One region of the Thalassotalea agariperforans genome, then DNA from elsewhere that is predicted to be linked to it. Evidence: predicted binding sites of a transcription regulator. Region 1 holds the regulator's gene; each other region holds the start of a gene.
The links. Region 1 encodes sigma-54, which starts transcription at its own class of promoters, with help from an activator protein. Its sites were predicted from a motif close to GTTGGCACGNNNNTNGNNT; they were not measured.
Positions count from the first base shown of each region.

Region 2: a site for sigma-54 is predicted at 1,565-1,583, ahead of ACSLUO_RS02185 (molybdopterin oxidoreductase family protein). Genes of this name have one in related genera too.
Region 3: a site for sigma-54 is predicted at 2,606-2,624, ahead of flgF (flagellar basal-body rod protein FlgF). Genes of this name have one in related genera too.
Region 4: a site for sigma-54 is predicted at 2,252-2,270, ahead of ACSLUO_RS15300 (PEP-CTERM sorting domain-containing protein). Genes of this name have one in related genera too.

Region 1 covers NZ_JBQMWH010000001.1:142,365-150,588, reverse strand. Annotated here, with positions in the region: gene ACSLUO_RS00800 (calcium/sodium antiporter) at 1-474, shown strand, start outside; gene ACSLUO_RS00795 (KpsF/GutQ family sugar-phosphate isomerase) at 519-1,490, shown strand; gene kdsC (3-deoxy-manno-octulosonate-8-phosphatase KdsC) at 1,492-2,037, shown strand; gene lptC (LPS export ABC transporter periplasmic protein LptC) at 2,034-2,600, shown strand; gene lptA (lipopolysaccharide transport periplasmic protein LptA) at 2,638-3,276, shown strand; gene lptB (LPS export ABC transporter ATP-binding protein) at 3,266-3,997, shown strand; gene ACSLUO_RS00770 (RNA polymerase factor sigma-54) at 4,086-5,585, shown strand; gene hpf (ribosome hibernation promoting factor) at 5,606-5,893, shown strand; gene ptsN (PTS IIA-like nitrogen regulatory protein PtsN) at 5,897-6,349, shown strand; gene rapZ (RNase adapter RapZ) at 6,356-7,210, shown strand; gene ACSLUO_RS00750 (HPr family phosphocarrier protein) at 7,214-7,489, shown strand; gene mgtE (magnesium transporter) at 7,686-8,224, shown strand, end outside.
Region 2 covers NZ_JBQMWH010000001.1:484,814-493,037, forward strand. Annotated here, with positions in the region: gene ACSLUO_RS02180 (bifunctional protein-serine/threonine kinase/phosphatase) at 1-1,439, shown strand, start outside; gene ACSLUO_RS02185 (molybdopterin oxidoreductase family protein) at 1,626-3,836, shown strand; gene ACSLUO_RS02190 (DmsC/YnfH family molybdoenzyme membrane anchor subunit) at 3,992-5,926, shown strand; gene ACSLUO_RS02195 (hypothetical protein) at 6,133-6,525, shown strand; gene ACSLUO_RS02200 (substrate-binding periplasmic protein) at 6,593-7,378, shown strand; gene nirB (nitrite reductase large subunit NirB) at 7,904-8,224, shown strand, end outside.
Region 3 covers NZ_JBQMWH010000011.1:25,474-33,697, forward strand. Annotated here, with positions in the region: gene flgC (flagellar basal body rod protein FlgC) at 1-400, shown strand, start outside; gene ACSLUO_RS13440 (FLgD tudor-like domain-containing protein) at 415-1,098, shown strand; gene flgE (flagellar hook protein FlgE) at 1,126-2,520, shown strand; gene flgF (flagellar basal-body rod protein FlgF) at 2,659-3,402, shown strand; gene flgG (flagellar basal-body rod protein FlgG) at 3,449-4,237, shown strand; gene flgH (flagellar basal body L-ring protein FlgH) at 4,257-4,943, shown strand; gene ACSLUO_RS13465 (flagellar basal body P-ring protein FlgI) at 4,960-6,114, shown strand; gene flgJ (flagellar assembly peptidoglycan hydrolase FlgJ) at 6,134-7,120, shown strand; gene flgK (flagellar hook-associated protein FlgK) at 7,165-8,224, shown strand, end outside.
Region 4 covers NZ_JBQMWH010000015.1:38,675-46,898, forward strand. Annotated here, with positions in the region: gene prsT (XrtA/PEP-CTERM system TPR-repeat protein PrsT) at 1-2,171, shown strand, start outside; gene ACSLUO_RS15300 (PEP-CTERM sorting domain-containing protein) at 2,331-3,005, shown strand; gene ACSLUO_RS15305 (hypothetical protein) at 3,114-3,407, shown strand; gene ACSLUO_RS15310 (ThiF family adenylyltransferase) at 3,378-5,399, opposite strand; gene ACSLUO_RS15315 (PEP-CTERM/exosortase system-associated acyltransferase) at 5,519-6,337, opposite strand; gene ACSLUO_RS15320 (patatin-like phospholipase family protein) at 6,461-7,276, opposite strand; gene ACSLUO_RS15325 (S1 family peptidase) at 7,377-8,144, shown strand.

The sequences.
Region 1 (8,224 bases):
GTTCCGGAAGCGGTAAGTACTAAGCTTTCTATTGTTTGGTTAGTGATTGGCATGGTATTACTCCCTGTAAGTGCTAGCTACCTAATTGATTCGGCTACCTTTATTGCTAAAGCTTTTGGCATTAGTGATTTAGTCATCGGCTTAACCATCATTGCTATTGGTACCAGCTTACCTGAGTTAGCAGCCAGTCTAGTGAGTATTTGGAAAAAAGAAGATGACCTAGCTATGGGCAATATTATTGGTTCAAATATTTTCAATATATTAGCGGTATTGCCTTTGGCTTCCTTGATTGCTCCTGGCGAATTAGATCCTGCTGCCGCAACCCGTGATGCTCCTTATATGTTAGGGGTAACCATTTTATTATTTATCTTATGTTTTAGTCGTCAAAAAGGCTTTTTTCGCATCACTCGTTTGAAAGGTGTACTATTACTTTTATGTTTTATTGCTTATCAAGTAATTTTATTTACCCATTAATTTATTGATTAATTAATTTGCCACTAATAATGAGTTAAGAGATTTTGTCCGTGAACCAGTTTAAAGAAGATGCCAGTAAGGTTATTAATATTGAACAAGCAGCAATAAAAAAGTTGCTTGATTATATTGATGATGATTTTGCTTGTGCCTGTCAATTAATGCTTAACTGTACTGGTAGAGTTATTGTTATTGGTATGGGTAAATCAGGCCATATTGGTGGTAAAATTGCGGCTACGCTTGCCAGTACTGGCACCCCCGCTTTTTTTGTTCACCCTGGTGAAGCCAGTCATGGCGATGTTGGTATGATCACCAAAGATGATGTTGTGATTGCTATTTCCAATTCTGGTGAAACCAGTGAAGTTATGGCCATCATTCCGGTGATAAAACGCTTAGGTGCGAAGCTAATAGCGATGACCGGCAACACGCACTCAAATTTAGCCAAATTTGCTGATACTCATGTTTGTACCAAAGTAGAACAAGAAGCCTGCCCTCACGGTTTAGCACCTACTTCAAGCACAACCGCCGCTTTAGTTATGGGGGATGCGCTTGCTGTTGCTTTATTACATGCCAGAGGCTTTACTGCCAATGATTTTGCCTTATCACACCCGGGTGGTAGTTTAGGTAAAAAACTGATTTTACGTTTAAGCGATATTATGCATATTGGTGAGCGTATACCTATGATTAACGAACAAGCCTTGATCAAAGAAGCATTAGTAGAAATGTCTAATAAAGGTTTAGGTATGACCGCTGTTGTTAATAACAACAAGCAACTGTGTGGTTTATTTACCGATGGTGATTTACGCAGAGTATTAGATGAACAAGTTAATATTCATCACGACAGTATCAACACCGTAATGACAATCAACCCAATTGTCGCCTCAGCCGATATCTTGGCTGCGGAAGCATTAAAAATAATGCAAGATAATAAAATTAATGGTCTTATCATTGTTGATAAACAAAATGTCCCTGTCGGTGCCATGAATATGCACGACCTACTCAATTCGGGAGTTTTATAATATGAACACGTTATACGGGAAAGTTTCTGCTGATGTTTTTCAGCAAGCGAAAAACATCAAATTATTAGTTTGTGATGTCGACGGCGTTTTTTCTGACGGTAGAATTTATTTAGGCAATGATGGCGAAGAATTAAAAGCTTTTCACACCAAAGATGGTTATGGCGTAAAAGCCCTGATTAATTCAGGTGTTGATGTCGGTATTATTACCGGTCGCCGTTCAAACATTGTTGCCAATCGTATGAAATCACTCAATGTGCAATATTTAGTGCAAGGGCAAGAAAATAAATTACCTTCTTTAAAGGAGTTAACCGAATTATTGTCATTAAAACCTGAGCAAGTCGCCTATATTGGCGATGACATGCCTGACTTGGCCTGCATAGAATATGTAGGTTTAGGCATAGCGGTTGCTGATGCACATCCGGCACTATTACAAAAAGCAAACTTAACCACCTTCACCCGTGGTGGCTTTGGTGCTGTGAGAGAAGTGTGTGATCTGATCATGCAAGCACAAAACACCTTAACGCAAGCGACTGGCGCAAGTATATGAAGCGTTTGTATTTCATTGCCAGCTTTGTTTTTTTATTTGCCATGCTTTGTTATGGCCTGATCAATTGGCAACGGCAAGAAAACATTAGTGAAAAAAACATTAGCACAGAAATTATGCCCGATTTTGTTGCCGAACAATTACAAACAAACATATACAATAGTGAAGGTAGGCTATCACATACCATTAATGCTGATCGTATGGAGCATTACACTGAGCTTGCGGTAACACACTTTGAACAGCCTAAATATACACTCTACCCAAAAAACAAAAGTGCGGCATGGCATATCAGCGCTAAAGAAGGTATTTTAAGCCATAACAACCGCGTTAGATTAGAAAACCGAGTACAATTAAAAGCAACCGATGACAATAGTATGATCCAAGAAGTACACGGAAAATATTTTGAACTCGACTTGAACACCAATATTATCAGCTCAGATCAAACCATAATGATCCAAGGCAAAGACTTTACTATGTATGGCTCTGGCTTGATTGTTGATTTAAATACCACTCAGATGACAATGACCGAACATGTGCAGACTGTATATAAAAAGAACCCTAGTTAAACTTTTAGTGTTGAGTACGATTTGCTCATTTTCAACAATGGCAAATAATCAAGACTTTAACGAAGACATCTTAATTTCGGCTGATCGCCAAGGTGCCGACTTAAAAACTAAAACATCAATTTATTTTGATAATGTTGTGATCTCGCAAGGCAGCTTAAAAATTAATGCCGATTTAGCTCAAGTGAGTAATAAAAATGCCGGCCCGCTTTATACTTTAAAAGGTAACCCAGCAAAACTTACTCAAACTTTAGATGACGGCAATCAAATTAGTTTAGAAGCACAAGAAATTACTTACCAGCCTGATAGCTTTTTAATTACTATTAGCGGGCAAGCTAAGCTGCAACAAAAAAATAGCCAAGTGTTAGCCGATGAAATTATTTACCACATGAAAACTGAACGGTTAGATGCGAATGGCTTACCGGCAAAATTGCAGCAAGGGTTAATTAGTGGTGATAACATCAGCTTACAAGCTAACAACATCACCTTCCAACCAGCTTTGTCGTTAGTATCCATTAAAGGCAATGCCAAATTAAAACAGGAAGGCAGTGAAGTTCACGCGAACGAAATTACCTATAATATGAAAACAGAACAAATGGAAGCAAGCGGCAATACCGAGCAAGCCGTAACCACCATTTTACAGCCCCAACTCCAAAGTGGCACTAACAATGAGCAATAATATTCTAATAGCAACAGGCTTAGCCAAAGCTTATAAAGGCCGAAAAGTTGTAAAAAATGTCAGCTTAGCGGTTAAACAAGGACAAATTGTTGGTTTATTAGGACCTAACGGTGCTGGTAAAACTACCTCGTTTTATATGATCGTTGGCCTAGTTGCGAATGACAGCGGATCGATTATGCTTAACGGTGAAGATATGACATTCGAGCCAATGCATGTCCGTGCTCGTAAAGGGTTAGGTTATTTACCGCAAGAAGCATCAATTTTTAGAAAGTTAACCGTTTATCAAAATATCATGGCGATATTAGAAACGCGTAAAGAGCTTAATGCCATAGCCCGTGAAGAAAAGTTAGAAAGTTTAATAGAAGAATTTAACATTGGCCATATTCGCGACAACCTTGGCATGAGTTTATCGGGTGGTGAGCGCCGCAGAGTTGAAATAGCACGTGCTCTTGCCGCTGATCCACAATATATTTTACTCGATGAACCCTTCGCAGGGGTTGACCCAATTTCAGTAGGTGATATAAAGAAAATTATTATTCATTTAAAAAATCGTGGTATTGGTGTATTAATTACCGACCACAATGTTAGAGAAACCCTTGATGTTTGTGAACTAGCCTACATTGTTAGTCATGGTGAATTAATCGCTCAAGGCAGTGCCGATGAAATACTTGCAAATCAGCATGTAAGAGATGTATACCTTGGTGAGCAATTCACGCTATAGTTAAAACAACGTAAAAGATAATCGTAATTTTCCGTATGAGTGTTTAAACAACACAATACAATGTACAACAAGGATAATGACAAGCTAAATGCGCCCATCACTGCAGCTCCGTATAGGACAACAGTTAACGATGACACCCCAATTACAGCAAGCGATACGTTTGTTGCAATTGTCGACGTTAGATTTACAACAAGAAATTCAAGAAGCGTTAGATAGCAATCCACTTCTTGAAGTTGATGAAACACCTCAAACTAACCAAGAAGATGTTCCTGATCGGTTAGAAGAGGCTTTTTCTGCATCGGTAACTGAGAAACCACAACTTGATGGTAGTGAAGATGCAACACCGTCATCTGACGAGTTAAGCACCACGGATGCCATGGAGAAAAATGACATTCCTGAAGAACTGAGTATGGATACAACTTGGGATGACAATTATACTGCTGGCTCAGCAAGCAGTAGCAGCGGAACCTTGTCTGAAGATTATACTTACCAAGGTGAAACTACCGACTCCATACAAGATCATTTAAGATGGCAAATGGAATTAACGCCTTTTTCTGATACCGACCGTACCATAGCCATGGCGATTATCGATGGTATTGATGACGCCGGTTACCTCACCATAACCGCGGAAGACATTTTAGAAAGCCTAGGCGATGATGAAGTTGAATTAGACGAAGTTGAAGCCGTATTAAAACGGATTAATATGTTCGACCCCATTGGTGTTGGCGCACGTTCAATTGCAGAATGTTTGCTCATTCAACTTAACCAATTTGACAAAAGTACGCCTTATTTAGAAGAAACCAAAAAAATAATTGCAAATCATATCGATTTATTAGGCAATCGCGACTATCGTCAATTAATGAGAAAGACGCGTTTAAAAGAGCCACAATTAAAAGAAGTCATGCAACTTATCCAGTCTCTCGATCCAAGACCGGGTGATAGCGTCATTAAAAGCGATGACCAATACGTTATTCCTGATGTTTCAGTTGAAAAGAAAAATGGTCGTTGGGTTGTGGAATTAAATCCTGATTCAGCACCGCGTTTATCAATAAACCAACAATATGCGGCGATGACTAAAACCATGAAGTCATCCGATGATAGCCAATTTATGCGTTCTAATTTACAAGAAGCAAAGTGGTTTATTAAAAGTTTAGAAAGTAGAAATGATACTTTATTAAAAGTATCCAATTGCATAGTTCAACGCCAACAAGGCTTTTTTGAACATGGTCCTGAAGCGATGAGACCAATGGTGTTAAATGATATCGCTGAAGCCGTAGAAATGCATGAATCAACGATATCACGGGTGACAACCCAAAAGTATATGCATACCCCACGAGGAATATTTGAATTAAAATATTTCTTTTCAAGTCATGTTAGTACCGAAAATGGAGGAGAGTGTTCATCAACCGCTATTAGAGCGTTAATTAAAAAATTAGTGTCTGCTGAAACGCCATCAAAACCATTGAGTGACAGCAAAATGGCTGAATTATTGGCTGATCAAGGCATTAATGTAGCCCGACGGACAATAGCTAAATATCGTGAATCATTAGCTATACCACCGTCTAATCAACGAAAAAGTTTACTTTAGTTACTAAAAGGATACAGCTTATGCAAATCAATCTTTCTGGACACCATGTAGAAATTACCGATTCATTACGCGATTTTGTTAATACTAAATTTGCAAAGCTAGAGCGACATTTTGATCACATTAATAATGTTTATGTGGTACTTAATGTTGAAAAAATAAACCAAATAGCGGAAGCAACACTGCACTTAAATGGTGGTGAAATTCATGCTAAGGCCGACAATCAAGATATGTATACCGCCATTGATGCCTTAATTGACAAATTAGATCGTCAAGTACTAAAACACAAAGAAAAGCTAAAACAACATTAACCTATGAAGTTACAAGATATTTTAACACTGGACTGCACTTTATGTGCAGTACCAGCTACCAGTAAAAAAAGAATTTTTGATACCATTTGTCAAACGGCCTCCAGTCACATTACAGAATTAAGCCAACATGAATTGCTCGAAAGTTTAATGAACCGAGAACAAATGGGTAGCACCGGTATTGGTAATGGTATAGCGATCCCCCACGGTCGATTAAGCGAAACTAATCAAGTAGTCGCAGTATTATTAACCACTCAAGAACCAATTGGTTTTGATGCTATTGATAATCGCCCTGTTGATATTTTTGTTGCGTTATTTGTTCCTGAAAGTGCTTGCCAAGAACACTTAAGCACCTTACAAAGTATTGCGCAATTATTCAGTGATAAACAAACCATTAAAAACGTTAGAAAATGCCAAAATAACGACCAGTTATTTCAAATTATTCAAGAAGCGAGCTAAACATTTATGAAGCTGTTAATTGTTAGCGGACGCTCAGGCTCGGGTAAATCAGTCGCCTTAAGAGTACTTGAAGATTTAGGTTATTATTGTGTTGATAATATTCCCGTAAATTTGTTACCCGCACTAACCCACACGGTTATTAATGACAGTAAAAAAGTGGCAGTTAGTTTAGATGTTCGTAACTTACCAGCTGATCCTAATGACATTCCTGAAATCATCAACTATTTACCTAATAGTGTTGAATTAAGTATTTTATATTTAGATGCTAGCGACTCTGATCTGATCCGACGTTTTAGTGAAACACGCCGCTTACATCCATTAATTAAACATAACATTGCACTTGATCAAGCGATTTCATTAGAAAAAAAATTACTTGAGCCAATATCCACCCGCGCTAATTTGTACATAAATACCAGTCAACTCACTCCGCATCAATTAGCCGATTTAGTTAGAGAGCGTATTTTAGGCAAAAAAACCGGTAATATGGTGGTAGTGTTTGAATCTTTTGGCTTTAAACATGGTGTGCCGCAAGATGCCGATTATATGTTTGACGCTCGCTTTTTACCCAATCCATTTTGGGAAAAAAGCCTCAAAGGGCTGACTGGACAAGATCAGCCGGTAAAAGACTTTTTAGCAAGCCAACCCATAGTCACTAAATTTATTTGGCAAATTAATAGCTTTATGATGACATGGTTACCGCACCTAGAGCGTAATAACCGTAGTTACATTACCATTGCTATAGGTTGTACGGGTGGCAAACATAGATCTGTTTACATTGCTGATTTATTGGCAAATAATTTAAGAAAAGAACGTGGTGATGTGCAAGCAAGGCATCGCGATATCGAAGTAAAAAGTACCTAACTTATGTCTCAATTTGAAAAAACTCTGATCATCACTAATAAATTAGGCTTGCATGCTCGTGCAGCCACTAAACTTGCCCAGCTTTGTCAAAAGTTTGATGCCAAAGTGACCGTAGCGTTAGCCGATAAACAAGCCGACGCCAGTAGTGTTATGGCATTAATGTTATTAGCAGGCAGCCAAGGCAAAGAAGTCTGTGTAAAAACAACCGGCCCTGATGGCCAAGCTGCCTTAGATAGTATTTGTCAGCTATTCACTGATAAATTTGAAGAAGGTGAATAAGCGCTCCTTTAGGCAGTAAATTCACCTGTTAATAATAAAAAAGCTGAAAAAACCAGTAAGTTGCGTTACAATCAAAGGCAGATACTGGTTAATAAAATATGAATCCGCTTGTTTTCATCAAACGTTCATGATTTTCCGCTAGCTTCATCGTAAACTCAAAACAGTAAAACCCTTTAATCGGCACAGGATTATGATTATGCCGGAAATAATAGAGCAAGAAGATACACACACACGCCTCCAGCAAGTCAATCAAGCACTTGATAGCGGTATGTTCGTTTCTGTCCGTAAATTATTACAGAACACTTCTGCCTATGATCTTGCCTTAATTCTAGAATCCTCGCCAGCTAAAAGCCGTCCGGTACTTTGGCAACTCGTTGATCCTGATCACCACGGTGAAGTACTTGAAGAGCTAAACGAAGAAGTCCGTAAAGGTATCCTTAAGAGCATGCGACCAGAAAAACTGGCTGCTGTTGCTGAAGGCATGGATGTTGATGATTTAGCAGAAGTACTTCGTACCTTACCCGATAGTGTTTACCGGGAAGTTATCCGGTCAATGGACTCGCAGGATCGAGCCCGCGTAGAAGAAGCCCTCTCTTACGAAGAAGATACCGCTGGCGGTATCATGAATACAGATACCATAACAATCAGACCTGATGTTACAGTTGATGTTGTTATCCGGTATTTACGCTTAAAAGGTGAGTTACCCGAAGCCACCGATTCGTTTTATGTGGTTGA
Region 2 (8,224 bases), 340 kb from region 1:
ATTTACAATATGATAATTCACCGCAATGGCTAACTACCTTTACAGCATTAATTGCTAAATCAACCACTGGTTATGTTTTTCATGTTGGTGATACCCGCTTAAGTAAATATCGCGGCCAAGAATTAGAAGTTGTTACTCGTGATCACAACAGAAAATCTGGTGGTAAACAAGTTTTATTGACCCGTGCTTTAGGGGCCGATCCGCGCTTAAAAGTCGATGTCCATGAAATTGATTTACAGCCTAATGATATTTATATTTTAACTTGTGATGGCGTGCACGACTTTCTCTCGCCTAAAGAGCTTAAAAAGCATCTTGCTGGTTTGTCAGCCTGCCCTGATAGTCAAGAGTTAGAAGCAACCTCAAAAGCGATTGTTGATCATGCTTTACTAAAAGGCAGTGATGATAATGTTAGTTGTTTATTAACTTTTATTGAAGCTACGCCCAATCGAAAACTTGATGAAATTCAACGCGATTTATTAGCAAAAGCAATTCCACCAGCGTTAAAAGTAGGCAATAAGCTCGATGGCTATTTGGTTAAAAAAGTGATCCATGCCAGTATTCGCTCTCATTTGTATTTAGTGGTGGATGAAGCAACGCAGGCTCCTTTTGTTTTAAAAGCGCCTTCGGCTAACTTTGCTGATGATCCTATCTATTTACAAGGTTTTATGCGTGAAGCTTGGGTAGGTGAACGTATTAAACATGGCAATGTTATGCGCGTAGAAACAGAGAAAAAAGAAAGTAAATTTCTTTATCATGTTTGTGAATACATTGAAGGGCAAACGTTAAGTGAGTGGATCCATGATAATCCAAAACCAACTTTGGCTCAGGTTAGGACTATTATCGAACAAATCATTAGTGCGTTACGTGCATTTCAACGTTTAGATTTAGTGCATAGAGATTTAAAGCCAGACAATATTATGATCGATCACTATGGTCATATAAAATTAATTGATTATGGCACTGTTTTTGTGGCGTCGTTGGATGAAAACCAAGAAACCATCAAAGAAGATGTCCCCCACGGTTCATTAAATTATATTGCCCCTGAAACCTTATTACATATGCGTTCTGATAATCTTAGTGATTTATTTTCGTTAGGGGTGATCTGTTATGAAATGTTGACTGGTGAATTACCATATAAGCCGATGCAGCGCGCTGAAGTAACATTCAAAGATTATAATGAGTTTAACTACCGTAGTTTAAAGCAATGTCGCCCTGACTTACCTCACTGGGTTGATGTCAGTTTACAAAAAGCGACAGCCGCTAATCCAAACAGTCGTTATCAGGCTTTTTCTGAGTTTTTTACCGACCTTAGTAAACCAAGCGTTAGTGCGGTGGAAGAATATAAAAGTCAGCCGATCATGCAACGTAATCCGGTGCAATTTTGGCAATCAATTTCTTTAATTTTATTCATTTCCTTAATCATATCATTAGCTATTTAGCACCGTTTTAGTGCGTTTATTGGTGCTGCTTTTATGGTTGCACCAATCATTAACAATAAGCACTTTGTTGGTACAATTTGTAGAATCTCTATATTTATAAGTTATTGTTTTTTTAGATTTTAAATTTTGGTTTGATTATTGCATTTAACTATCTAGCGATTATTAACGAATTTTTAGGACCAGTTTATGCTGTTTGGCCGCAAGCACAGAAAACCGATCACCATTCCAAGCAAAAAAGTAAAAGAATGGAAATACACCACTTGTAACTATTGTTCAACAGGCTGTTCAATTGAAATTGGTATTGATGACCAACAAAAAATAGTAACTAGCCGCGGACATGCAGGTGCCGATGTTAACCGTGGTAAGCTTTGTATCAAAGGCTTATTAGAACATGAGTTATTTGAAAGCCCAGGTCGTGGTACGCAACCATTAATGCGTGATAAGCATTATGAAGAGTTCCAGCCAACTACTTGGGACAATGCTTTAGATACCTCTGCCGCCAAATTTAAAGAAGTGCAAGAGAAGTATGGTCGCGACGCTGTTGCTATTATTTCTACCGGCCAATTGTTAACTGAAGAGTTTTATACTTTAGGTAAACTTGCGCGTGGTTGTATTGGTACCAATAACTATGACGGTAACACCACACTTTGTATGGCTTCTGCGGTAAGTGGTTATAAGCGTAGCTTTGGTAGTGATGGCCCTCCAGGTTGTTATGATGATTTTGAACATACCCATTGTTTAATGGCGTTTGGTTCTAATTTACCAGAGCAACATCCTATTATTTACTGGCGCTTAAAAGAAGCGTTAGAAAAGCGTAAATTCCCGTTAATTGTGGTTGATCCGCGCGTTACTATGTTAGCCCAGTTTGCTGATATTCATTTACCGATCACCCCAGGTACTGACTGTGTTTTAATTAACTCTATGATGTACGTCATCATTAACGAAGGCTTACAAGATAAAGCTTATATTGATGCACACACCCAAGGTTATGATGAACTTGCCAAATTGGTACAAGATTACGCACCAGAAGTAGCACAACATCAATGTGGTATTGATGAAGATACTATTCGTACGGTTGCTCGCATTTATGCCAAAGCACCAGCGGCAATGAGTATTTGGACTATGGGTATTAACCAATCTACCCATGGCTCAGATGGTGTTGCTAACATCAATAACTTGAACTTAATTACCGGTAATATTGGTAAGCCAGGCGGTACCTCGCTTTCAATTACTGGTCAATGTAATGCAATGGGGACACGTGAATGGTCTTCATGTTCAGGTTTACCAGGCTATCGCTATTTAGAAAACCCTGAAGATCGTCAAGAAATTGCAGACTTTTGGGGTATTGATCCTGAATTTTTCCCGAAAAAACGTGGCCTAGCAGAAACTGATATTTTCCCTGCCATTGAAACCGGTGAAATTAAAGCCTTGTGGATTGTCGCAACAAACCCAATGACTTCAATGCCAAACACTGGTCGTATTCGTAAAGCTCTTGAAAAATTAGAGTTTTTAGTTGTGCAAGATGTCTATGAAGATGTTGAAATGAATCAATATGCACACATGTATTTTCCGGCGTCTGTTTGGGCGGAAAAACAAGGCTGTCACACTAATACGGAACGTCGTGTTAATTTAATTGATAACGTATTGCCACCTTATGCCGATTCAAAACCCGATTTTTGGATTTTCAATCAAATGGCGAAACGTTTTGAAAACGGTAAAAAAATTAAATTCCCAGATAAACCTGAAGAAGTTTTCAATGAAATGAAGCATTTGTCAAAAGGTACAAATGCTTACGGTAATCAAAGAACGCTTGATATTTCAGGTATGAGTTACGAAAAAATCATTAAAGCACGTGGCATTCAATGGCCTTACCGTGAAGACAGTGAAACGGGTGAGTTAAAAGGCGAACCACGTTTATATACTGATGGTAAGTTCCAAACTAAATCACAAAAAGCGAATTTAATTTGTGTTGATTTTTACGACAACAATGAAAAGCCTTGTAAAGATTACCCATTTTGGTTGAACAGTGGCCGTGTTGTTGAGCATTTTCACACTCGTACCCGTACCGGAAAAATTGGTAACTGTAACAAATTTAGTCCAACGCCATATATGGAAATGAATCCAGATGCGGCAGCTGAATTAGGTATTGAGCACCAAAGTTATGTTCGCTTAACCTCAAAGCGTGGCGATGCTGTGGTATTAGTACAACTTACGCAACGTGTTTCTCGTAATATGGTATTTATTCCGTTCCATTTCCATGACTGTGTAAACAGATTAACGCTTGGTTTATTAGACCCTTACTCTCGTCAGCCAGCATTTAAACAAGGCTCAGTTCGTATTGAAAAAGTAGATCAAGACGAAGCTGCGCGCTTGAATGTTGAACGCCGTACTTTCTAATTATTACGCATTAATAATTAGAAAAGGTTGAATGAATCGAATGAAATTTGTCAGCAAACTTGTCTGGAAAGAAAGTAGGTAAAGTAATGACTAAAGAATTAAATAGTAGCTCAGAAAGTAAAAACACAAATGGTGTTGAAAGTTTTGACCCTAGCATGATGGTTGAAGGTACTGAGCAAGAAGGCCGTTCAGATCACTGGGAAGTACGTACGCAAGAACGTTCGTATGCGGTATTACCTGATCAGCCAATCAAAGATAAAAACCGCTACGGCCAACTGATTGACTTAGTTGAATTAACCGGCCAACCGGCAGAGCGGCCAATGTTTATTAACGAGAACCCAAATGTTGGTTCAAATCCAAATCGTAATAAACAACACGGTTTCTTCTTCACCGCAGATAACTGTATTGGTTGTCATGCTTGTGAAGCGGCATGTTCTGAAAAAAATGAAAACCCTGCTCACTTAGCGTTCCGCTCAGTGGGTTATGTTGAGGGTGGTTCATACCCAGATTATAAACGTATGAATATTTCAATGGCCTGTAACCATTGTGATAACCCTGTATGTTTAAAAGGTTGCCCAACGCGCGCATACACTAAACACGTAGAATATGGTGCGGTATTACAAGATCCTGAAACGTGTTTTGGTTGTGGTTATTGTACTTGGGTTTGTCCGTACAATGCACCGCAGCTTGATCCAATCAAAGGGCAAGTTTCAAAATGTAATATGTGTGTTGACCGTTTAGAAGTGGGTTTAAAACCAGCGTGTGTTTCTGCTTGTGTTGGTAATGCCTTAGATTTTGGTGTTGTTGAAAATACTCCTGAAAACCGTGAACAATGTAAAACGGAAATTCCTGGTTTTCCAACGCCAGAAATTACCCAGCCGAATATTCGTTTCCAACAAACGAAAACCATGCCGATTGAGATGACACGAACTGACTCTATGCCAGTGAAATATCATCGCGATGACAAAGGTAACTATAAGCCAGTTGTTGATCAAAAAGCAGGTAAAGCTAAACATTGGAATTTTGGTAAACTCAACTCACGTGAGAATCCACTTGTGTTATTTACCTTATTTGCGCAAGCGGCTTATGGTATGTTTTTAATTCCATTTTTAGGTTCGTTATTTGGTATTGAAGCGTTTGAAACTTTTGTCGCGTCAGACATGTTCTTACCTTTAGCGATTTTAGCTGTAGTATTTACTAGCTTTGCTTTATTAATGAGTGTTACCCATTTAGGTAAACCTCTACGTTTTTATCGTGGTTTTAATAACTTACGCTATTCACCAATGAGCCGTGAAGGTTTTGGTTTAGCAATGTTTTCAGCAGGTGCTGGTTTAACGGCTTTATTTGCTATTCCAAGTAACACTTTTGTTAATGAACTTTCAGTGGCTTGGTTAGGTTTAGACTTAGCTGAATTAACCAGTGGTTTACCGCTAGCAAGTTTTGTTACAGGTGCAGGTGTGTTTGCGATAATAGCTGGTTTTGGTGGTTTATATTACATGAATAAATGTTACCAAATTAAAGCGCGTCCATTTTGGAATCACTTACAAACAGCAACATCGTTTGCCGGTAACTCGTTATCTTTAGGGGCGTTATTTAGTGCCGTTGTTGTCTTGTCTACGTTATGGGCTATGGGTGCTGCAGAGCAAAGCATAGTGCAAGCTTCTTGTGTTTTTGGTTTAACTTTTGTGGTTGGTATGGTGATTGAAGCGTTAGGTTTAATTAAACATAACCATGACTTAAACCGTAACGAAAATGAAGGTGGCGCCGCTCACTACGTACAATGTACAACCTTTGGTAAAACTTATCTTTTCCGTAACTGGTTATTAGGTTTAAACATTGTTGCTGCTGCGAGTTTAGTTGGCTTACACTTACTTGGTTTTAATGATATTAGCTTAGTATTTATTGGCTTAGCCTTAGGTTTAATTAACTTTTTTACAGCTGCAATTGGTCGTGCTTTGTTCTACATCTTAGTCATTCCTACAACAATGCCAGGGGCATTTTTCTGGAAGAACAAAGGATTTGAACAACACGCTAGAGACATCGGTTTAGCTGATAATCCAGCGACTGGTGTTGCACCTTTAGCGCATTAGTAGCGCCTCTTTTCAATTTTTACAGCGTTGGTGAATATTCGTGTAGAAAACCTATACGTCATATTCACCGCCTTGTTAAAATAGAAAATAGTCAGCTACTAGCCTAAATAGAATATAATAAATGGCACTTTACTAGTGCCATTTTTGTTTTTACGTCGCTACGTAATTGCAAATGGTTGTATACAATTAATTACGAAGGTTTTTTTATGTCGTTAACATTAGATAATGTAATTGGTAAAACATGTTTAATTGGTTTGAGTTATTTTGATAAAGATGGCGAACTACTTAAACAAAGTATGTTAGGTGGTATGGTAAAGTCAGTTGATAAAGAAATGGGCATTACCATTGAATTAGCAACAGCTGAGCCGGTTAAAAAAGGACAAAAAGTGCCTGAGTTTTTGATCCCTTCCACGTTAACTTGTTGGTTTGTAGCACCAAAAGGTGATTTCCATACGAGTACTGAAGGTGTAAAAATTGTTAACCCTGATTATTTAGTGACTTGGGATATTCATCAAACCCAAGAAAAAAATTCTGTTGATGACGGACAGCAGCAATGGTGGGAATGGCTACCAAGAACGGTTGAGCCACAAGTAGGTTAAATTTTACAGTTTCAATTTATCTGCCATACTTTGTTTTAACCTTTCGTATCTATACATGGAGTTGTATATGCGACTTATTTCATTACTTATCTTAGTGTTAACTTGCTCTTTTTCTACGCGAGCATCAGAGCCAGTTCGTATTATTTCGGTCAATGAACCGCCAGCTAACTTTATTAATAAAGCGGGTTATCCTGATGGCCTTGTTGTAGATATTGTTCAAGCTTTACAAAACATTGTTGGTAATGAAAGTACAATAGAATTTACTCCGGAAGCTCGGGCGTTAAATATTATGGACAGCCAGGCTAATGTTTTATTTTTCAGTATTTCACGCACTCAATTTAGAGAAGACAAATATCATTGGGTAGGAAAAGTTTTTAGCAAAAATTGGCAAGTGTTTACCAAGAATGATTCTGGCTTGGTAGCTAGCTCATTACAAGATTTAGCTAACATTAATGCCATCGGCGTTGTTAGAGGTGATGTTCGTGAAGAATGGCTGGTCAATAGAAAATTTACTAATCTATATTCAGTAACTCAACATGATCAAAATGTGCAACTATTACTTTGGGGCAGGCTGCCTGCAATTGTTTATGAACAACAAGGGCTAACTTATTCATGTGAGCAGTTGTTAATAGATTGTGGGCAGTTCAAAGCTATTTATACCTTACATCAATCTGATGTTTATTTAGTGATGTCGAAAAAAACACCACAAGCAACCTTATTAAAATGGCAGCAAGCCTATCAAAAGTTATTATCATCTGGTGAAGTTGCTGCTATTTCTCAAAAATGGCATCAGCATTTATTAAATAACTTGAACATTGTCAGTAAACAAGAGGGCGATTTCCTGACCTTTTAATGAGCTGTATTATTTCCCATTTATACCTCACGAGAATTGAAGCTTTACCTTCTTAATTTCGTTATATGGTGAGTAGACAGTATTGGTAAATTAATATTGCTAAAGTGAAATAATTTAATTTGTCAGCCGTGGCTTTTATCCCTACAGTTAAAGGCTCAGATCACATCAATTTATTTTTACGTCAGGGTTATTAGTTTTTTCAGGTTTAAATTTTTTCGAGTTAAATAAACGGCTGGAAACATAATCAGCAATGATTAACCACCTCTAATACTAAGAGACCATTTTACTTAGGTGTAAGGTGTGCAATCCCTTTACTGGTGCGTAAAGTTATCATTTTATTTGCTGCGCACACCTCTGGTGCGATAACTTCTCCTCTCTAGTGCAAAAGCTCAGTTGTTATAAGGGTATTGATAATTATCTTATTGAAAAATAAAGGTAATATCATTTGGCACTGTGCTTGCAATATTCTTGGCATTACCTAGTTCCGCTATTAAAGCGGTATTTTAAAGAAGTAGGATGCAAGATATGAGCACTAGTGCACAACCCCAAAAAATCGTCGTAGTTGGTAACGGCATGGTTGGTCATCACTTTGTTGATGAGATGGCTAAACATGAAGGTTATGAAGTTACAGTTTTATCAGCTGAAGATCGTTTAGCTTATGATCGTGTTCATTTATCTGAATATTTCGCGGGTAAAACTGCGGAAGATTTAGCGATGACAACACCGGCTTATTACGATGAAATTGGAGTGAAGTTTTTCACTAATGCCAAAGTAACTAACATTGATAAAGCTGGCAAAACAGTAACAACAGAAGCGGGTGATACTTTCGCTTATGATAAGTTAGTA
Region 3 (8,224 bases), on a different contig from region 1:
CGACATATCTGGCCAAGGTATGAGCGCACAATCTGTCCGCTTAAATACAACAGCCAGTAACATTGCTAATGCTGATAGTGTTAGCAGTAGCATTAATGAAACCTATCGTGCGCGCCATCCTGTTTTTGCCGCAGAGATGCAAAAAGCTGCCGCCGGTCAAGAAGGTAGTGTTGGTGTCAAAGTATTAGGGATTGTAGAAAGCGACAAACCTTTAAATATTGAGTATTCACCAAACCACCCAATGGCTGATCAAGACGGTTATATTTATAAACCTAATGTTAATGTTATTGAAGAGATGACGAATATGATTTCAGCTTCTCGTTCATATCAAACCAATGTGCAATTAGCGGAATCAGCTAAAAACATGGTGAATAAAACGTTAACTTTAGGTCAACGCTAATAAGGGCATAAATTATGGAATCAGTTAGCGGTAATAAGCCTCTCGAAGGCATGTATTGGCAAAAAGACCAAGTTAAAACGGCAGAAGAAGATAATGGCATGCTCACGCAAGAAGACTTTTTTGCGTTGTTAACGAAAGAGCTGGCTTATCAAGATCCGACCAAACCGGTTGAGAATAATGAAATGATTTCTCAAATGACGGCATTTTCTACTACTGATGGTGTCGCGCAATTAAATGAGCAATTCACCAGTTTTGCCAGTTCAATGTCGTCAAGCCAAGCATTACAAGCTTCTTCATTAGTGGGGCAAAGTGTTTTAGTGGATGAAAATACTTTTGGTATGGCGGAAGGCGAAGGAGCAAAAGGTAAATTGATAACGGATTTACCAGCCAGCAATGTAGTTATTTATGTTGAAGATTCGAAGGGGGCACTCATTCAAACAGTCCCTGTTGGTAATATTCAAGAAGGTGAGTTTACCTTTTCATGGGATGGCAATAAAAGTGATGGTGAAGCAGCCCCAGAAGGTGCATACCGTTATCGCATCGCCGGTTTAGTTGATGGGCAAGCGTCAGAATTACAAGCGATGACTTATCGTAAAGTGGATAGTGTGACTTTAGCGGGGGCTAATGGCATTGTCTTGAATTTAAACGGTGGCAGTTCAATGTCGTTAGCAGACGTTGTTGAAGTTTCCGAAGGTTAATAACGAACAGTTTAAAGAGGTGAAATTATGTCATTTAATATAGCACTGAGTGGCTTGAATGCCGCACAAAAAGACTTAGATGTTACATCGAACAATATCGCTAACGTCAATACCACGGGCTTTAAAGAATCAAGAACCGAATTTGTGGATGTTTATGCTGCATCGTTATTATCTTCGGGTAAAACCAAGGTCGGAGACGGTGTTTTAACTGCAGATGTGGCTCAGCAATTTTCTCAAGGCAGTATTCAGTTTACAAATAATGCCTTAGATTTAGCGATCACAGGTAATGGTTTTTACAGTACCGTACCAAGTATTGATAGCTTAGAACGTACTTATACTCGCTCTGGCCAATTTAAATTGAATAGTGAAAACTTTGTTGTTAACTCTCAAGGGGGACATTTATTAGGCTTTCCAGTTAACTCAGATGGTTCATCAGCATCGGTTAGTTTAAGTACGGCTGAACCAATTAGAATTCCAACAGCGTCAGGTGCACCACAAGCAACGGGAGAGGTTGATCTTCGTATGAATTTACCTGCCGGTGATGTTGCACCAGCTAATGCTCCGGGTAATTTTGATCCTGAAGATCCATCAACTTATAACCACTCTACTTCGGTAACTATTTTTGATTCGCTGGGGGACAGTCATATAATGACCTATTATTTTATCAAAGACCCAGTACAAGCGAATGAATGGACAATGTTTACGGCTGTTGATGGTACGCCAGTTGATATTCCTGATCCTGGCGGGCAATTTGAACCTGACGGTGTAACCCCAGCAACAAGTCCTGTTGCTGGTAATGTTTCGGGCAATTTAGCACCGACAGGTGTAGTGGGGGCACGATTATATTTTGATAGCTCAGGTGATTTTATTGGTCAAAATCCAGATCCGGCTTTAGGTGGTATAAGAACAGAGGCATTACAAGCCGGAATATTAACTAATGGTGCCGATCCGTTACAAACGGTATTAGTTAATTTTAATTTTGATCCATTAGGGCCTAATGCGAATGAACCAACACAATTTGCGTCTAACTTTGAGGTAACAGCATTAGACCAAGATGGCTTAGCGGTTGGTCGATTAACCGGTATTGATATTGGTGCTGATGGTTTGGTACGTGCGACATACAGTAATGGTACTTCAGAACCTCTAGCTCGTATTGCGTTGGTAAATTTTGCTAATGAGCAAGGTTTAACACAAATTGGTGGCACTTCTTGGAAAGAAAGTATTAGTTCGGGTAGCCCACTTGCAGGTGAAGCGACAACAGGGACTTTTGGTACCATTAACTCATCGGCGTTAGAGCAATCTAATGTAAATTTAACGTCAGAGCTAATCGACTTGATTTCAGCGCAACGTAATTTCCAAGCCAACTCAAGAGCCTTGGAAGTGGATAATCAATTAAACCAAACGATTTTACAAATTCGATAGTTAATTTTGCTTTTATCTTATCAACCCTAGCCAAAGTGCTAGGGTTTTTTATTTCTCCTTTACTTCAATATTTACACCTTCTTTCCTTGGCATCTTAATTGCATTTACTAATGTATTAGTCATTAATCGAGAACTGTTATGGATAAAATGCTTTACATTGCAATGAGCGGAGCTAAACAAAATATGCTCGCTTTATCTATAAATGCCAATAACTTAGCTAATGCTAAAACCACTGGTTTTAAAGCTGATTTAGCCAACGCCAGAGCAATGCAGGCATTTGGTGAAGGTTTGCCAACGCGGGTTTTTTCGATGACAGAACGTGCTAGCCAAAACTTTGACAGTGGCTCGCAATTAACAACAGGTAAGCCATTAGATGTCGCGATTGATGGTGATGGCTGGTTTGCTGTTCAGTCAGCCGATGGTTCTGAAGCTTATACACGTAATGGCCAGTTTAAGATTACTGAAGATGGTGCTTTGCAAACCAATGAAGGTGAATTAGTCATTGGTGAAGGTGGCCCGATATTTATTCCATTGCCGGTTAAAAATATTTCCATCGGCCGCAGCGGAACCATTATGGTTCAACCAGAAGGCGCACCAGCGCTGGTTCAAGAAGAAATCGGCCGTATTAAGATGGTTCGACCCGACGTAAATTCGTTAACAAAAGGCAGTGATGGTTTGTTTCGTTCTCGTGATGGGTTACCAGTAGCAGCAGACATTACAGTACAAGTTAATAGTGGTGTATTAGAGGGGAGTAATGTTAACCCCATTAATGAAATGACAGCAATGATTTCTTTGCAACGGCAGTTTGAAATGCAGTTGAAGTTAATGAAAACCGCAGAAGAAATAGACGCTAGTTCTGCGTCTTTATTACGGGCTTTCTAATGATTAACTATTTGGCTCACGGTACAAGTTTAATAAGAGGTGATTTATGAATCCTGCATTATGGATCAGTAAAACAGGCTTAGATGCACAAACGAAAGATATCGCAGTTATTTCTAATAACTTAGCGAATGCCAGTACGATTGGTTTTAAAAAAAGTCGTGCTGTATTTGAAGATCTGCTGTATCAAACGATTAATCAACCTGGTGGCAGAAGCGCGCAAGATACTGAAATGCCTTCGGGCTTAATGTTAGGTGCGGGTGCCAAAGTGGTATCAACGCAAAAAATTCATAGCCAAGGTGACATGATAACTACCGATAATTCCTTAGATTTAATGATCCAAGGTGAAGGTTTTTTTGAAATACAATTACCAGACGGAACCTCATCGTATAGCCGTAATGGCCAATTCACTATGGATGAAGAAGGTAATATGGTAACACCAGGGGCAGGTTATTTACTGCAGCCACAAATTACCATCCCACCAGATGCATTATCAATAACCATTTCGCAAGATGGCGAAGTCTCGGTGACTTTACAAGGGCAACCTGAGCCGGCTGTTGTGGGACAAATTAATACCGTCAATTTTGTTAACCCTACAGGTTTAGAGCCTATTGGTCAGAATTTATATGTGGAAACTGCCGTTAGTGGTGCGCCGCAAGAAGGTGTTCCTGGTTTAGAAGGTTTTGGCATGTTAGTACAAGGTGCTTTAGAAACTTCGAATGTTAATACCACAGAAGAATTAGTGAATTTGATAGAAAGTCAGCGAGTATATGAAATGAACTCAAAAGTTATTTCTGCTGTAGATCAAATGTTGAGTTATATCAATCAACAGTTATAGGGTTTATTAGGGGGATACAATGAAAAAGTCATTGCTAAGTATTTTAGGTATTTTTATGTTGGCAAGTTGTGCTACAACCAGCGAACATACTGAAATTTTACCCAACGATCCCGATTTTGCGCCAATTATGCCTGAACCGGAGGAGGAGTCTTTAGTACCTTCGGGTTCATTATTTAAACCTAATTACGTTAATAATATTTATTCTGACTCAAAAGCCCATCGAGTTGGCGATATTATTTCGGTGATTTTAAGTGAAAATACCCAAGCACAAAAAAATGCTAAAACTGAATTAAAAAAAGAAAACAGTAGTGCACTTTCACCGATCACGGGCCTAGGTGGCAATCCACTAACTTTTAAAGGCGATTCAATACAATTTGGTTACGATCAAGATAGTGACTTTAAAGGTGATTCTAAGTCGAATCAAAGTAACAGCTTAAACGGTAATATTTCAGTGCACGTATTACGTGTTTTACCTAACGGCAATTTGATGATCCGTGGTGAAAAGTGGTTAACATTAAATAATGGCGACGAATATATTCGTTTAACTGGCGTTATTCGTTCAAAAGATATCAGTTCAAACAATACCGTTGTTTCGAGCAAAGTGGCAAATGCTCGCATTCAATACTCTGGTACTGGCACTTTTGCTGATGTGCAAGAGCAAGGCTGGTTATCTAAATTCTTCAGTAGTTCTTGGTGGCCGATTTAATCGGTAAGGCAATAAGATGAACAATATTACTTACAACACAGGTATCTGTATAAGCCATTTCAACGGGTTATTGAAACTAAAACAGTTATTGCTTAAAGCAACGCTATTGATCGCATTATGTTTGTCTTTTCAATCGTCAGCTCAGCGCATTAAAGACTTAGTTGATGTTGCCGGTGTTCGTTCAAATCAAATTATTGGTTATGGCTTAGTTGTTGGTTTACCGGGTACCGGTGAGCAAAGTCCTTTTACAGAACAAAGTTTTAAAACTATGTTAAGCAATTTTGGCATCACTATGCCGGCTAATTTGAAACCTAAAATTAAAAATGTTGCCGCTGTCGCTGTTCATGCTGAATTACCACCATTTATTAAACCGGGTCAATCAATTGATGTGACCGTTTCATCGATGGGGAGTGCACAAAGCTTACGTGGCGGTACTTTATTACAAACCATTTTAATGGGCATTGACGGTAATGCTTATGCCATTGCGCAAGGCAGCTTAGTGGTGAGTGGTTTAGGCGCGGAAGGTTTAGATGGTTCAAAAGTATTGATGAATACACCAACGGTTGGCCGTATCGCTAATGGCGCGATGGTTGAAAGGGAAGTTATTTCTCCGTTTTCACAAGGTGATCATATTACCTTTAATTTGAGACGTTCTGATTTTACTACCGCTAAACTATTAGCTGAAACCATTAATGATTTTATTGCAGATTCTGCTAAAGCGATCGATGCTACCTCTGTACAGGTAACGGCACCAAGAGATGTAAATGATCGGGTCAGTTTTTTATCGGTTTTAGAAAATTTAGAATTTGAACCCGGCCGACCTGCGGCAAAAATTATTGTTAACTCTCGTACGGGCACCATAGTGATAGGTTCTGATGTGAGATTATTACCAGCGGCAATTACGCATGGCGGTATTACTGTTACTATTAATGAAACGCTTAATGTATCGCAACCAAATGCTTTTTCTGAAGGGGAAACGGCTACGACAACCCAATCAATTATTGATACCAAAGCTGATGATTCACGGATGTTTGTTTTTGATCCAGGTGTCACCCTAGACACACTTGTACGAGCAATCAATCAAGTAGGTGCTGCTCCGGGGGATGTCATGGCTATTTTAGAAGCCTTAGATCAAGCTGGCGCGTTGCGCGGCGAGTTGATTGTTATTTAGTGACAAGTAGGTAAATCTGATGTCTTCTCCAATTGATCAAGCACAAAACTTTTTTGATTTAAACGGGTTAAATAATATTACCTTGCAATCAAAGTCGACCGATCAGGCGTCAAAAGATGAAGCATTAACCGCAGCGGCAAAACAGTTTGAAGCGATTTTTATGCAAATGCTATTAAAAAGCATGCGCAGCGCTCAAGATGTACTTGAATCAGATAGCCCATTTAATTCTCAAACTACCAAGTTCTATCGTGACATGCATGATCAACAGTTGGCTGTTGAACTGTCAAGTAACGGTAGTTTAGGCTTGTCTGAGTTAATTGTTCGTCAGCTTGGTGGACATAATGAAAACTTTACCCCACATAGTGTGTTGCGAGCAGATGGTGAATTAACCTCTCGCACCATAGAAAGTAGCAATAAATTTGCTAATGATAATCGTCGGTTAGATAATGAAACGATGTCTTTAGAGACGTCAAAAAATCGACAAATAAAAACACCATTTCAAGATCTGATCAATTTAGCTAAAAAAGATCAGCGTTTTGAGCAACCTCAAGATTTTGTTTCAGCTTTGATAGAACCTGCCAAACAAGCCGAAAAAAGCTTAGGAGTACCTTATCAAGTTGTAATAGCACAAGCAGCATTAGAAACCGGTTGGGGCAAAAAAATTATCGTTGATAAAAATGGTGAAAGTTCGAATAACCTCTTTAATATCAAAGCTGATAAACGCTGGCAAGGCGATCATGTTACGAAAGATACCTTAGAGTTTGAACAAGGCACTATGGTAAAAAAATCAGCGCCATTTCGTGTTTATTCTTCAGTGTCAGAAAGTGTGAATGATTACATTAAGTTCCTGTCAAATAATCCTAGATATGAAGCCGCATTAGAGAAAGCTAACGATGTGGAACATTTCCTGCAAGGTATACAAAAAGCTGGCTATGCGACTGATCCTCAGTACGCAGAAAAAATACTCGGTACATTAAAACGAGTTGGCAGTTTATTAAACCGATAATCTTTTGATTACCTTGATGTGTTCTGTGATAGTTGGAGTTTTTTATGTCTATTAATTTATACCAAACTGGCGTTAGTGGTTTATTAGCCGCACAACAACAGTTGGCGACGACAGGACATAACATAGCCAATGTAAATACCGAAGGTTACAACCGCCAACGTGCTGAACAGAATGCATCTCCAGGTTTATTTAATGGTGGAAATTTTATTGGTTCGGGGACTTTTATTAATGATGTGGTTCGTATTTACGACCAGTTTTCTTATAAAGAACAATTACATAATACCAGTAAATTAGGCCAAGCGAATGCTAGTAACAGCAGCTTAGATCAACTTAATAATATTATGAGTTTTTCTGGCCAAGCCTTGTCAAATTCGATTGAACAATTTTATCAAACGGTTAATGGTATGGTGGATAATCCGAGTGATTTAGGCCTACGATCAATTACATTAAACCAAGCGAGTATATTAAGTGCTGATTTTCAAGCACTTAATAATAATTTTGGCCAATTAGAAAAAGCAGTAAATGGTGAAATTAGCCAGATTGCTGGACGAATTACCGACATTTCACAGCAATTAGCGACGATAAATTCACAAATTTTAACGAATAATGATCAAAGCGTGAAAGGTCAGCCAAATGATTTGTTAGATAAACGTGATCAATTAATTACCCAGCTTTCAGAATATACGAATGTAAATACCGTGACTGATCAAAATGGTGTTATGACGGTGATGATAGGTAATGGTTCAACCCTGGTAGCTGGGACAACCGCACTATCTGTCGGTGTAACTTCTGGCGATCCTGATCCTTTAGCAACCAAAATCAGTTTATATGGGCCAAGCAGTACGGCACAACTTAAACCTGAATCTTTGGGGGGAGCATTAGCTGGCAAGTTTGAATTTAGAGATGAGCATTTAAAGCAAGCTAGAAATGAGATAAACCGTTTAGCTATGGCTATTTCGGAAAAGCTGAACAGTATTCAAGCACAAGGTTTAGACTTAAATCAACAGCAAGGACAAGACCTTTTTACTGATATTAATAGTAATTTATTACAATCATCACGCGTGTTAACACCAAGCAGTAATGCGGGCACCTTAACAGCACAAG
Region 4 (8,224 bases), on a different contig from region 1:
TATTAAAAGCTTATTTATTACAAGGTGCTCAACAATATTTAGCGTCAGCTAAAGCTTTTGAAGCTTACGCTCAATTACGTCCGCAAGAATACCAAGTGCAGTTTTTTATTGCGCAAAATTATTTATCTGCAAACGAACTAGATAAAGCTGAGCCAGTGATAAATAAATTATTAAAAATTTCAGAGCATCACCCGTTAACTAATCAAATGAAAGCTCAAATAGAATTTGATCGTAAAAATTACCAAGCAGCAAAAGATTTTGGCGTTAAAGCTTATCAGCAAAAAGATGATTTAACATTTGCTATTATTATCGCGGGTATGAGCTCTTATTATTTGGGAGATTATGAGCAATCTTATAAACAGTTAATAAAAGTTAAAAACAAAGTATCAGCAGAACATTTAGTTAATAAAGTGTTAGTAGAGTTGCAATTACGCTTAGGTTATGACAACGAAGCATTAGAATCAATTAACCAATTATCTGAAGCAGGCACTGCTAGCACTTCTTTATTAACAGCAGCTAGTAATGAGTTACTAAAATCAGGTAATAAAGCGGCAGCGCAAGAATTATTACAACAATCAATTAATTTAAATTCTGATAACCCAACTGATGTTACCAATCAAGGTATTATGAAATTAAAGTTGAATGAATTAGGTTCAGGTATTGAGATGCTTGAAAATGCGTTAAAGTTAGATCCTAATTCAGAAAAAGCAGAAGCAGGCTTAGCCTTAGGTTACTTAGATAATCAGCAGTTTGAGCAGGCGTTAGCAATAGCTAAAAAATGGCAAACAAAGGAAGATAAAAAAATTCAGGGCTTGCTATTAGAGTCTGAAATAGCTAATAAACAAAAAGATTTAGATAAAGCTAAACAATTATTGAGAGATGTCTTAGCTATTGATGAGAGTAATATCCCTGCTATTTATAAATTAGCTTTTTATGCTCATTCAGCGAATGAAGTCGATAGTGCTTTTGGCTTGTATGAAAAATTATTAAAGATAAAATCGGATCATCTTCGCGGTATTATTAACTTTACTCGCTTTGTATCTACTAACCCTGAATTTCACACCCAAGCAATAAATTTATATCAAAAAAATATCGATAAGGATCAGAATGATAATTACGCTAAATTAGGTTTAGCGTACATTTATAAAGTAACCAATAATCATAAAAAAGCAGTTGATTTATATCTGCAAATTCTAGAAAGCCGACAGCCTATTGAAGATATTGAGGTTGCTTTAGGTGATTCATACATTGAATTAAAAAATATCCCTGCTGCTATATCAGCGTACAAAAAATTGTTAGACAAAAAAACAGGTAACTTATTAATTGGACAAAGGCTACTGAATGTTTACGAAGTGGATAAACAGTATGATAATGCTTTAACTCTTGTCGAGCAATTGTATAAAGAGCATCAAGCGAATGATGGTCTTTTATTGTATAAAGTCTATTTTCAATCAAAATTGAATAAACCTATTGTTCCACAAGACATCCAAAAGTTGCAGGAATCAGCGCAAATAGCCAAACATTGGCTACTAAATAAAGTATTAGGTAACCGACATTATAATAATAAAAGTTTTTCTTTGGCGATTATTGAATATCAATCCGCTTATAACAAAAAGCCAATAAGTAAAAACGCAGCTGATTTGGCTAAAACATTAGTTTTGGCTGGAGAGTATGGTAAATCTATAGCATTTATGGAAAAGCATTTATTAGAGAATCCTCAAGATATTACTCTACAAGTGATGTTAGCGGGGGCTTATTTGACAAAGAAAAAGGATGAACGAGCCCGTGAAATTTATAAGCAAGTATTAGTGAGTCTACCTGAGCATATTATAGCTTTGAATAATCTAGCATATTTAGAATTACAAAAAGGTAATAATAGGGATGCACTAAAGTATGCTGAAAAATCAGTGTCGGTAGCGCCTCAGCTACCTGCTGTTTTAGATACTTATGGTCAAGTATTAGCTGCAAATAATAAGCTGATAGAAAGTATTGCTGCTTATGATAAAGCGTTGTTATTAGATAGAGATAATATTGAAATTAGCATCAATAAGGCGAAAGCGTTAATATTAAATAATCAAGTACAAGCAGCTAAATCGCTTTTGATCAGTTTGAGTACCGATAACGTATCAGAAGATATAGAAATTAAACATTTACTAAATAATCTTCAATAGATTGTCAGTATTTTTTACAATAGTTTAATGGTAATTACAACTAGAAAGTATAACTTGTTGTTAAATAATGGCTTTTAATAGTTGGCATGTTGGGTGCATTTACTACAACAGGTAAAGGTTCCAATACTTTATAAAATTATTTTTAACGGAGAGTAAAACATGTTTAATTTAAACTTAGGAAAAAAATTAGGTGCTGTTGCAATTGTTGTTTTAAGTACAATGACTTCAGCGCAGGCAGTGGTTTTAGACGCATTTGATTATGCATCTGACTTAACGGTTAATACTACTAACCCAGTAGATTTTGAAAATTTTTATGATATTAACGATTTTAACGGTGATGTTAATCATGAATTAACGTTGAACAGCGGCACTGGTTCAGCTACAGTAACAGATGAATTAACAGGTACTTTATCTTTAAACAATTCGTCTACCGGTAAGTCTACTTTAGTGTTAACTTACTCTGACTTTAACGGAAATTCTGCGGGTCCTTTAGATTTACCTCTACTTGGTGAATATTTTTACTTTACGCGTGTTTCTAGTGATGCAAATTTCGACGTAAATGTAACTGTTTTCGATACTAATGGTTTCGCAAGTTCAATTGGTTTTGTTTCTGCACAAACAGTGGTTCCTTCTACTAGAAATATTGCATTTAGTGAGTTTGTTGGTTCAGCTGATTTTTCTGATGTAGCTGCTGTTATTGTTACTTTAAGATCAGATCTTCCAAAGCTTGATTTAACTCTTGATGAATTTGGTGTTGTTCCAGAGCCTACTACTTTAGCTATCTTTGGCTTAGGTTTATTAGGTCTTGGTTTAAGCCGTCGTCGTAAAGCTTAATCACTAACGCTATAGTTTATAACTAAACTAGTTACCAAAAAACCTCGCTTCGGCGGGGTTTTTTATTGCCTATAATTTATTGGGTTGTATCATTTTTCTGGATGCTGGATGCTGGATGCTGGATGCTGGATGCTGGATGCTGGATGCTGGATGCTGGATGCTGGATGCTGGATGCTGGATGCTGGATGCTGGATGCTGGATGCTGGATGCTGGATGCTGGATGCTGGAATAGATAAAGTATTCGTTGGCAAATTCTTGTTCAGTTATGTTGATGTATTTAGGCTAAGAATTAAAAAAGCACTACTAACCGATTTAGTAATGCTTTTTTATTGGAGTGATTTATTAGCTTGTATACAGCAATTGATTCGGAAGCTAGTCTTTGGTAAACCTAAGCTCATCTAAACATAGTCTTACGGAGCGGCTGTTAGGGGTTGTAGAGCGGCCTAATCGTCCCATAAAAACAGAACGTTGTACGTTGTCTTCACCAATCATAGCTTTAAACTCGGCATCTACTTTGACGACGTTTTTAATGGTGTCTTGATTGGTGGTGAAATCAACGCCATTACGTAAGTATTCTGAAAAAATAATCGGTGTTTGCTCAGGTTGAAATCCTAATTTTAAAGCCGTTGCTTGTAGCCAGAATTTTTGTACCGCTTTACCCGCATTAACATAATCTTCCATTGTTTCAGGTTGTTTATCTGCCACAATCACAAAATGTGCACAGCTTTTAATCGCGGTAGAAAAGTCTAACAGCAATTTTGGAATAATGGTGCCACCAAGTTGGTTTAATAATTTAAATCGCTCCCAGCTGTTCATGGCCCATTGTGTCATGGCAATATTCAGTGGGTCTAAACCAAGTGACTTAGCGGGTAGTTTATCTTTACTAAAGGTTGAGTTACAGTTTTGCTCAGGGCTTGAGTCTTTATTGATTGGCGTGAATTCCATAATTTTAGAATGTACGTCAAACCCTTCTTTCATACTTAAACGTGTTGTAGCATTTGCGTACATAAATTTAGCGTTGCGCCAGCGCTCGGCAAATGACTCTTGCCAAATCACCGAGTACCCCTCCGGTAATATGGCTTCTAATTGCTGTTTTTCATTGCTTGAAAGCGCCCGTGTTCCCATACGTTTACGTTGAACACAACGGGTTTGGATATAGGGTAATAAATGGCTTTGCTGTGTTTTTTCTTCGTTTTTAGTGATAATAACTTTAAAGGTTGGGTGTGAATCATAGCTGGCTTCATTTGGCTCAATATCAAATTTATTTTTATATGGGGTTATTGATATTTCATAGCCATGAGAATTAGCGGCTATTTCAAAATTTGCTAATAAGCAGCCTAAAGCTAATTTACTGGCGTTACCTTGTAAGTCATAAACCACATGATCACGGGTATCTGAACCATGAATAATACAACTAGTGTCATCAATTACTTCTATTTGATGTGGTTGCATGTTGTCACCGCTAGGTGCCCATTTAGCATATTCATCGTAGAGAAATTCTATTGGCGTTAATTCTTTTGGTTCAGGCTTAACTGGCTTAGGTTTAAGTACAACATTTTTAACTATGTTAAAGGCAAGCTTTTGAATGGGATTATTGTTCCCCAACGGTCGCCACGTTTTTTTCATTTTATTGCGGTAGCCGTCAAAATGCAGCCCCCACGGCGCAGTAAGTACTTCACCACGGTTTAATAATATTTTCAGCACGTATGAACCCGCTAAACCGCCACAAAGCTTAACACCCATCGCTAAAGACGGCGCTTTTTGGGCGATAAAATCACTTGATGATGGATCAACTAAATAAGTTTTTTGCATTAATGACGGGCTAACACCAATTAAAAATTTAACCAGCTGTTCTTGTTCGGTTTTACAGTCATTGAAGCGGAAATACTCTTCAAAATTCATCGAGCCAGGCATAAAGCATAATAGGGCGACACCCATACCTATTGGCGCAGCAGTCACAAGAGGAATTTGCTTTTCATAACATTTTTGATAAACCAGTTTACGTGCGCTTAAAGCAAAAAAATCTAAACTATCAACATAAATATCAACGTCTTGTAAAAATTCGTCAACGTTATCTTCATTAATACCTTCAGGAAAGGAGCGAATATCAGCTTCAGGGTTAATATCATGAATAACTTCGGCCATCACTTCAGCTTTTGGGCGATTGATGGTCGACATAAAGGCGCCGGCTTGGCGGTTAAAGTTATGCACTTCATATTCGTCGAAATCAGAGATATTAAATTTTGTAATGCCAAGCCTTGCTAAGGTCACTATATGTTCGCTACCGACACCACCAGCGCCAGCCATAGCAACGCGTTTTTGCTTTAAAAGTTGTTGTTCTTGTTCAGTTACCCAACCAATATTGCGGGAGAAGGCGTTATTATAATCGAACATAGTTATTCCTTAAGTGTTCAATAGGTGTTGTATGTGGTTGTTATTGGTATCATGATATTTTGAATTTATGCTAAGTAGTATAGTTACTCTTATCAGCAGCGTGGTGTAAATAAGTTACTTTATTTACTTAGTGCAAGTTGGCGCGCCATATCCGCTTCAATAACACGAAATAAACTTTGAAAGCCCGATGTTAGATTATCCATGAAAATTTCAGCATTGATATAATAAGGCGCTCTTAAACCATGATAATCAACGGGCTTACCTAGTTGAATAAATTTAATACCAACAAATTTCATACTTCTTGCAAGTCTTGGTTCCATCATAACAAAAGCATGCTTTTTTCCTGCTTTAAATGCTAACGAAGCGGCAGCCATGTATAAACCAATGGCAATAAAAGGAAAGCAGCGCAGTTCTGTTTCAGAATAAGTACTTTCACTGATCACACCGGTAGCTGAACCGGCAAATTTATCTGTTTGACGACGGCGAAAATCAGATCGAACGGCAAGACGGGATATTTCACAAATTTCATCACGCTTAAATAACGCAGGATCAAATTCATCGTGCTCTATTGAGTTACGGCAATATTTTTCAATTGGAAGTAGTTCCTCGGTATTTGATGAAGTCACTAGGCGAACACAGCTAGTATAGGTATTTGATGGCTTGTGCTTTATTAGAGCAAACAGAGATTGAGCATCAAAATCGTCAGTTTCCATTTGATCCGGTCTAAGCGGTTCAAAACTGAGCTCTTCACAATAAACATTATGACGAATACGGAACACTTCTTCTCTGAGCTCGGTAGTGGTTGCTACTTCAGGCTGTAGAAATTGAATAAAATGCTGGGCAATATTATGGGCATCATGACTGACTTTTACTGATGCAACTTTTTTAGCCACATCGCCAATAAGAGGCGTATTTAAGATTTTTTTACTCCAGCTCATCCTTACCTCGTAAACTTAAATATAAGTTTGTTATACGTTCCAAATCGTCAATATTGAACAAAAACTCCAGATATTTAGTATATCTAACTATCCCAATCTAGCTAGGAATATTTATCACTATTGTTATATTTTTATTGGGATAACTTTTTTTGCGGTAAGGTAGCCTTTTTGAAACAATTCTTCCTTGCCTTCGTTATTCATTGTGAAATCAATAGCAGAGCTGCAGCCCGTATTAATAACAATCGTATTATGCCAAAATGCTTCATTAATATATTCACGTGAAATAGTGGTCATAAATGTGCGTATTAACATAGTGACATAATTAAATATCGGAAAAAATCCCGTAACCTTTAGCTCATCGTGCGAATGTTCTCCTCTAAGGCGAAAACATAACACGGGAGTACCATCGCCAGCCCAATCTCGATGTAACGCGTCTTCAGATAAAATACTGCCATCAACCATTAAATGTTGACCAAAACTTTTAAAGCTAAACACTAACGGGATAGACATAGAAAAGCGAACCGCTAATGAAACTTTGATATCTGGTGTACGCTCTTTATCAAAAATTACCGGTGCGCCTTTTCTAACATCGGTTGCGACAATATGTAAGTTTTTGTCTAAATCGGCAAAGGTTTTACCTTGTAATAATCTGTCTATCCATTGTTCGAATAAATCACCAGAGCTTAAGCCGCCATTACGGATTAACTTTATTAATGAGAATTCACGAAACTGATTATAGTTTGTTTCTAATGCTATATGCTTGATTTCTTCGACAGGTAAGCCAGCAGCAAATAAACTACTGACAATACTTCCGCCAGAAACGCCAACTAAATGATCAAATTGGATATCATATTCTAATAAAGCTTGTAAAATACCAACATGAGCAGGGAGACGTGTTCCTCCACCAGCAAAAATAGGGACTATTTTTTTATTTTCCATATCGCTCAATTTTTAAGTGAATAAAGTATTGTTATATCGGTAATTATGGTTAATATTATTTTTTTTGCCTCTATTTGTTAAAAATAACTAAGGATATGTTATGCGTTTGTTACTTCAGGCTTTGATAATCATTATAAGTGTTTTCCAATGTAGTGCATTTGCTAATGCGCTTCCTAAGGTGATCAAACAAGTTAAACCTTCGGTGGTTGGCATTGGTATTCATACGCCATTAACACGACCACAAAATATTTTAAGAGGTACAGGCTTTGTTATTGGTGATGGTAGTTATGTTATTACCAATGATCATGTTTTACCTTTGTTATTAGATGAAGCGTTAAATCAAAAAATGGCGGTATTTGTTGGTACAGGTAATAATGCACAAGTGCGTGATGCTGAGATAGTTGATCGTTCTAAAACTTATGATTTAGCTATTTTAAAGCTATCAGGAAAAAAGTTACCGGCGCTGAAACTAGCAGACAAAAATTATCTGGATGAAGGCAGCAGTATTGCGTTTACCGGCTTTCCGATTGGCGCTGTGTTAGGTTTATATCCAGTAACTCACCGCGGTATTATTTCAGCGGTAACACCTGTGGTTATTCCTGTGGATGATGCCGGCCAAATTTCAATTAAAATGCTAAAACGTATGCGTGATCCTTATATGGTTTATCAATTAGATGCGGTTGCGTATCCAGGTAACAGTGGTAGTGCTTTATATCAAGCAGATAATGGCAAAGTGATTGGCGTGATTAATAAAGTGTTTGTGCAAGAAACCAAAGAGTCAGTGATCAGTAAACCGAGTGGTATTACTTATGCTATTCCAGTTAAGTATGTTCATGAGTTATTAGAAAAAAATAATATTCGGTTATAAGCCAGAAGCCAGAAGCCAGAAGCCAGAAGCCAGAAGTCAGAAGCCATCAAGCTTGAAGCTTGAAGCTTGAAGCCTGTCTC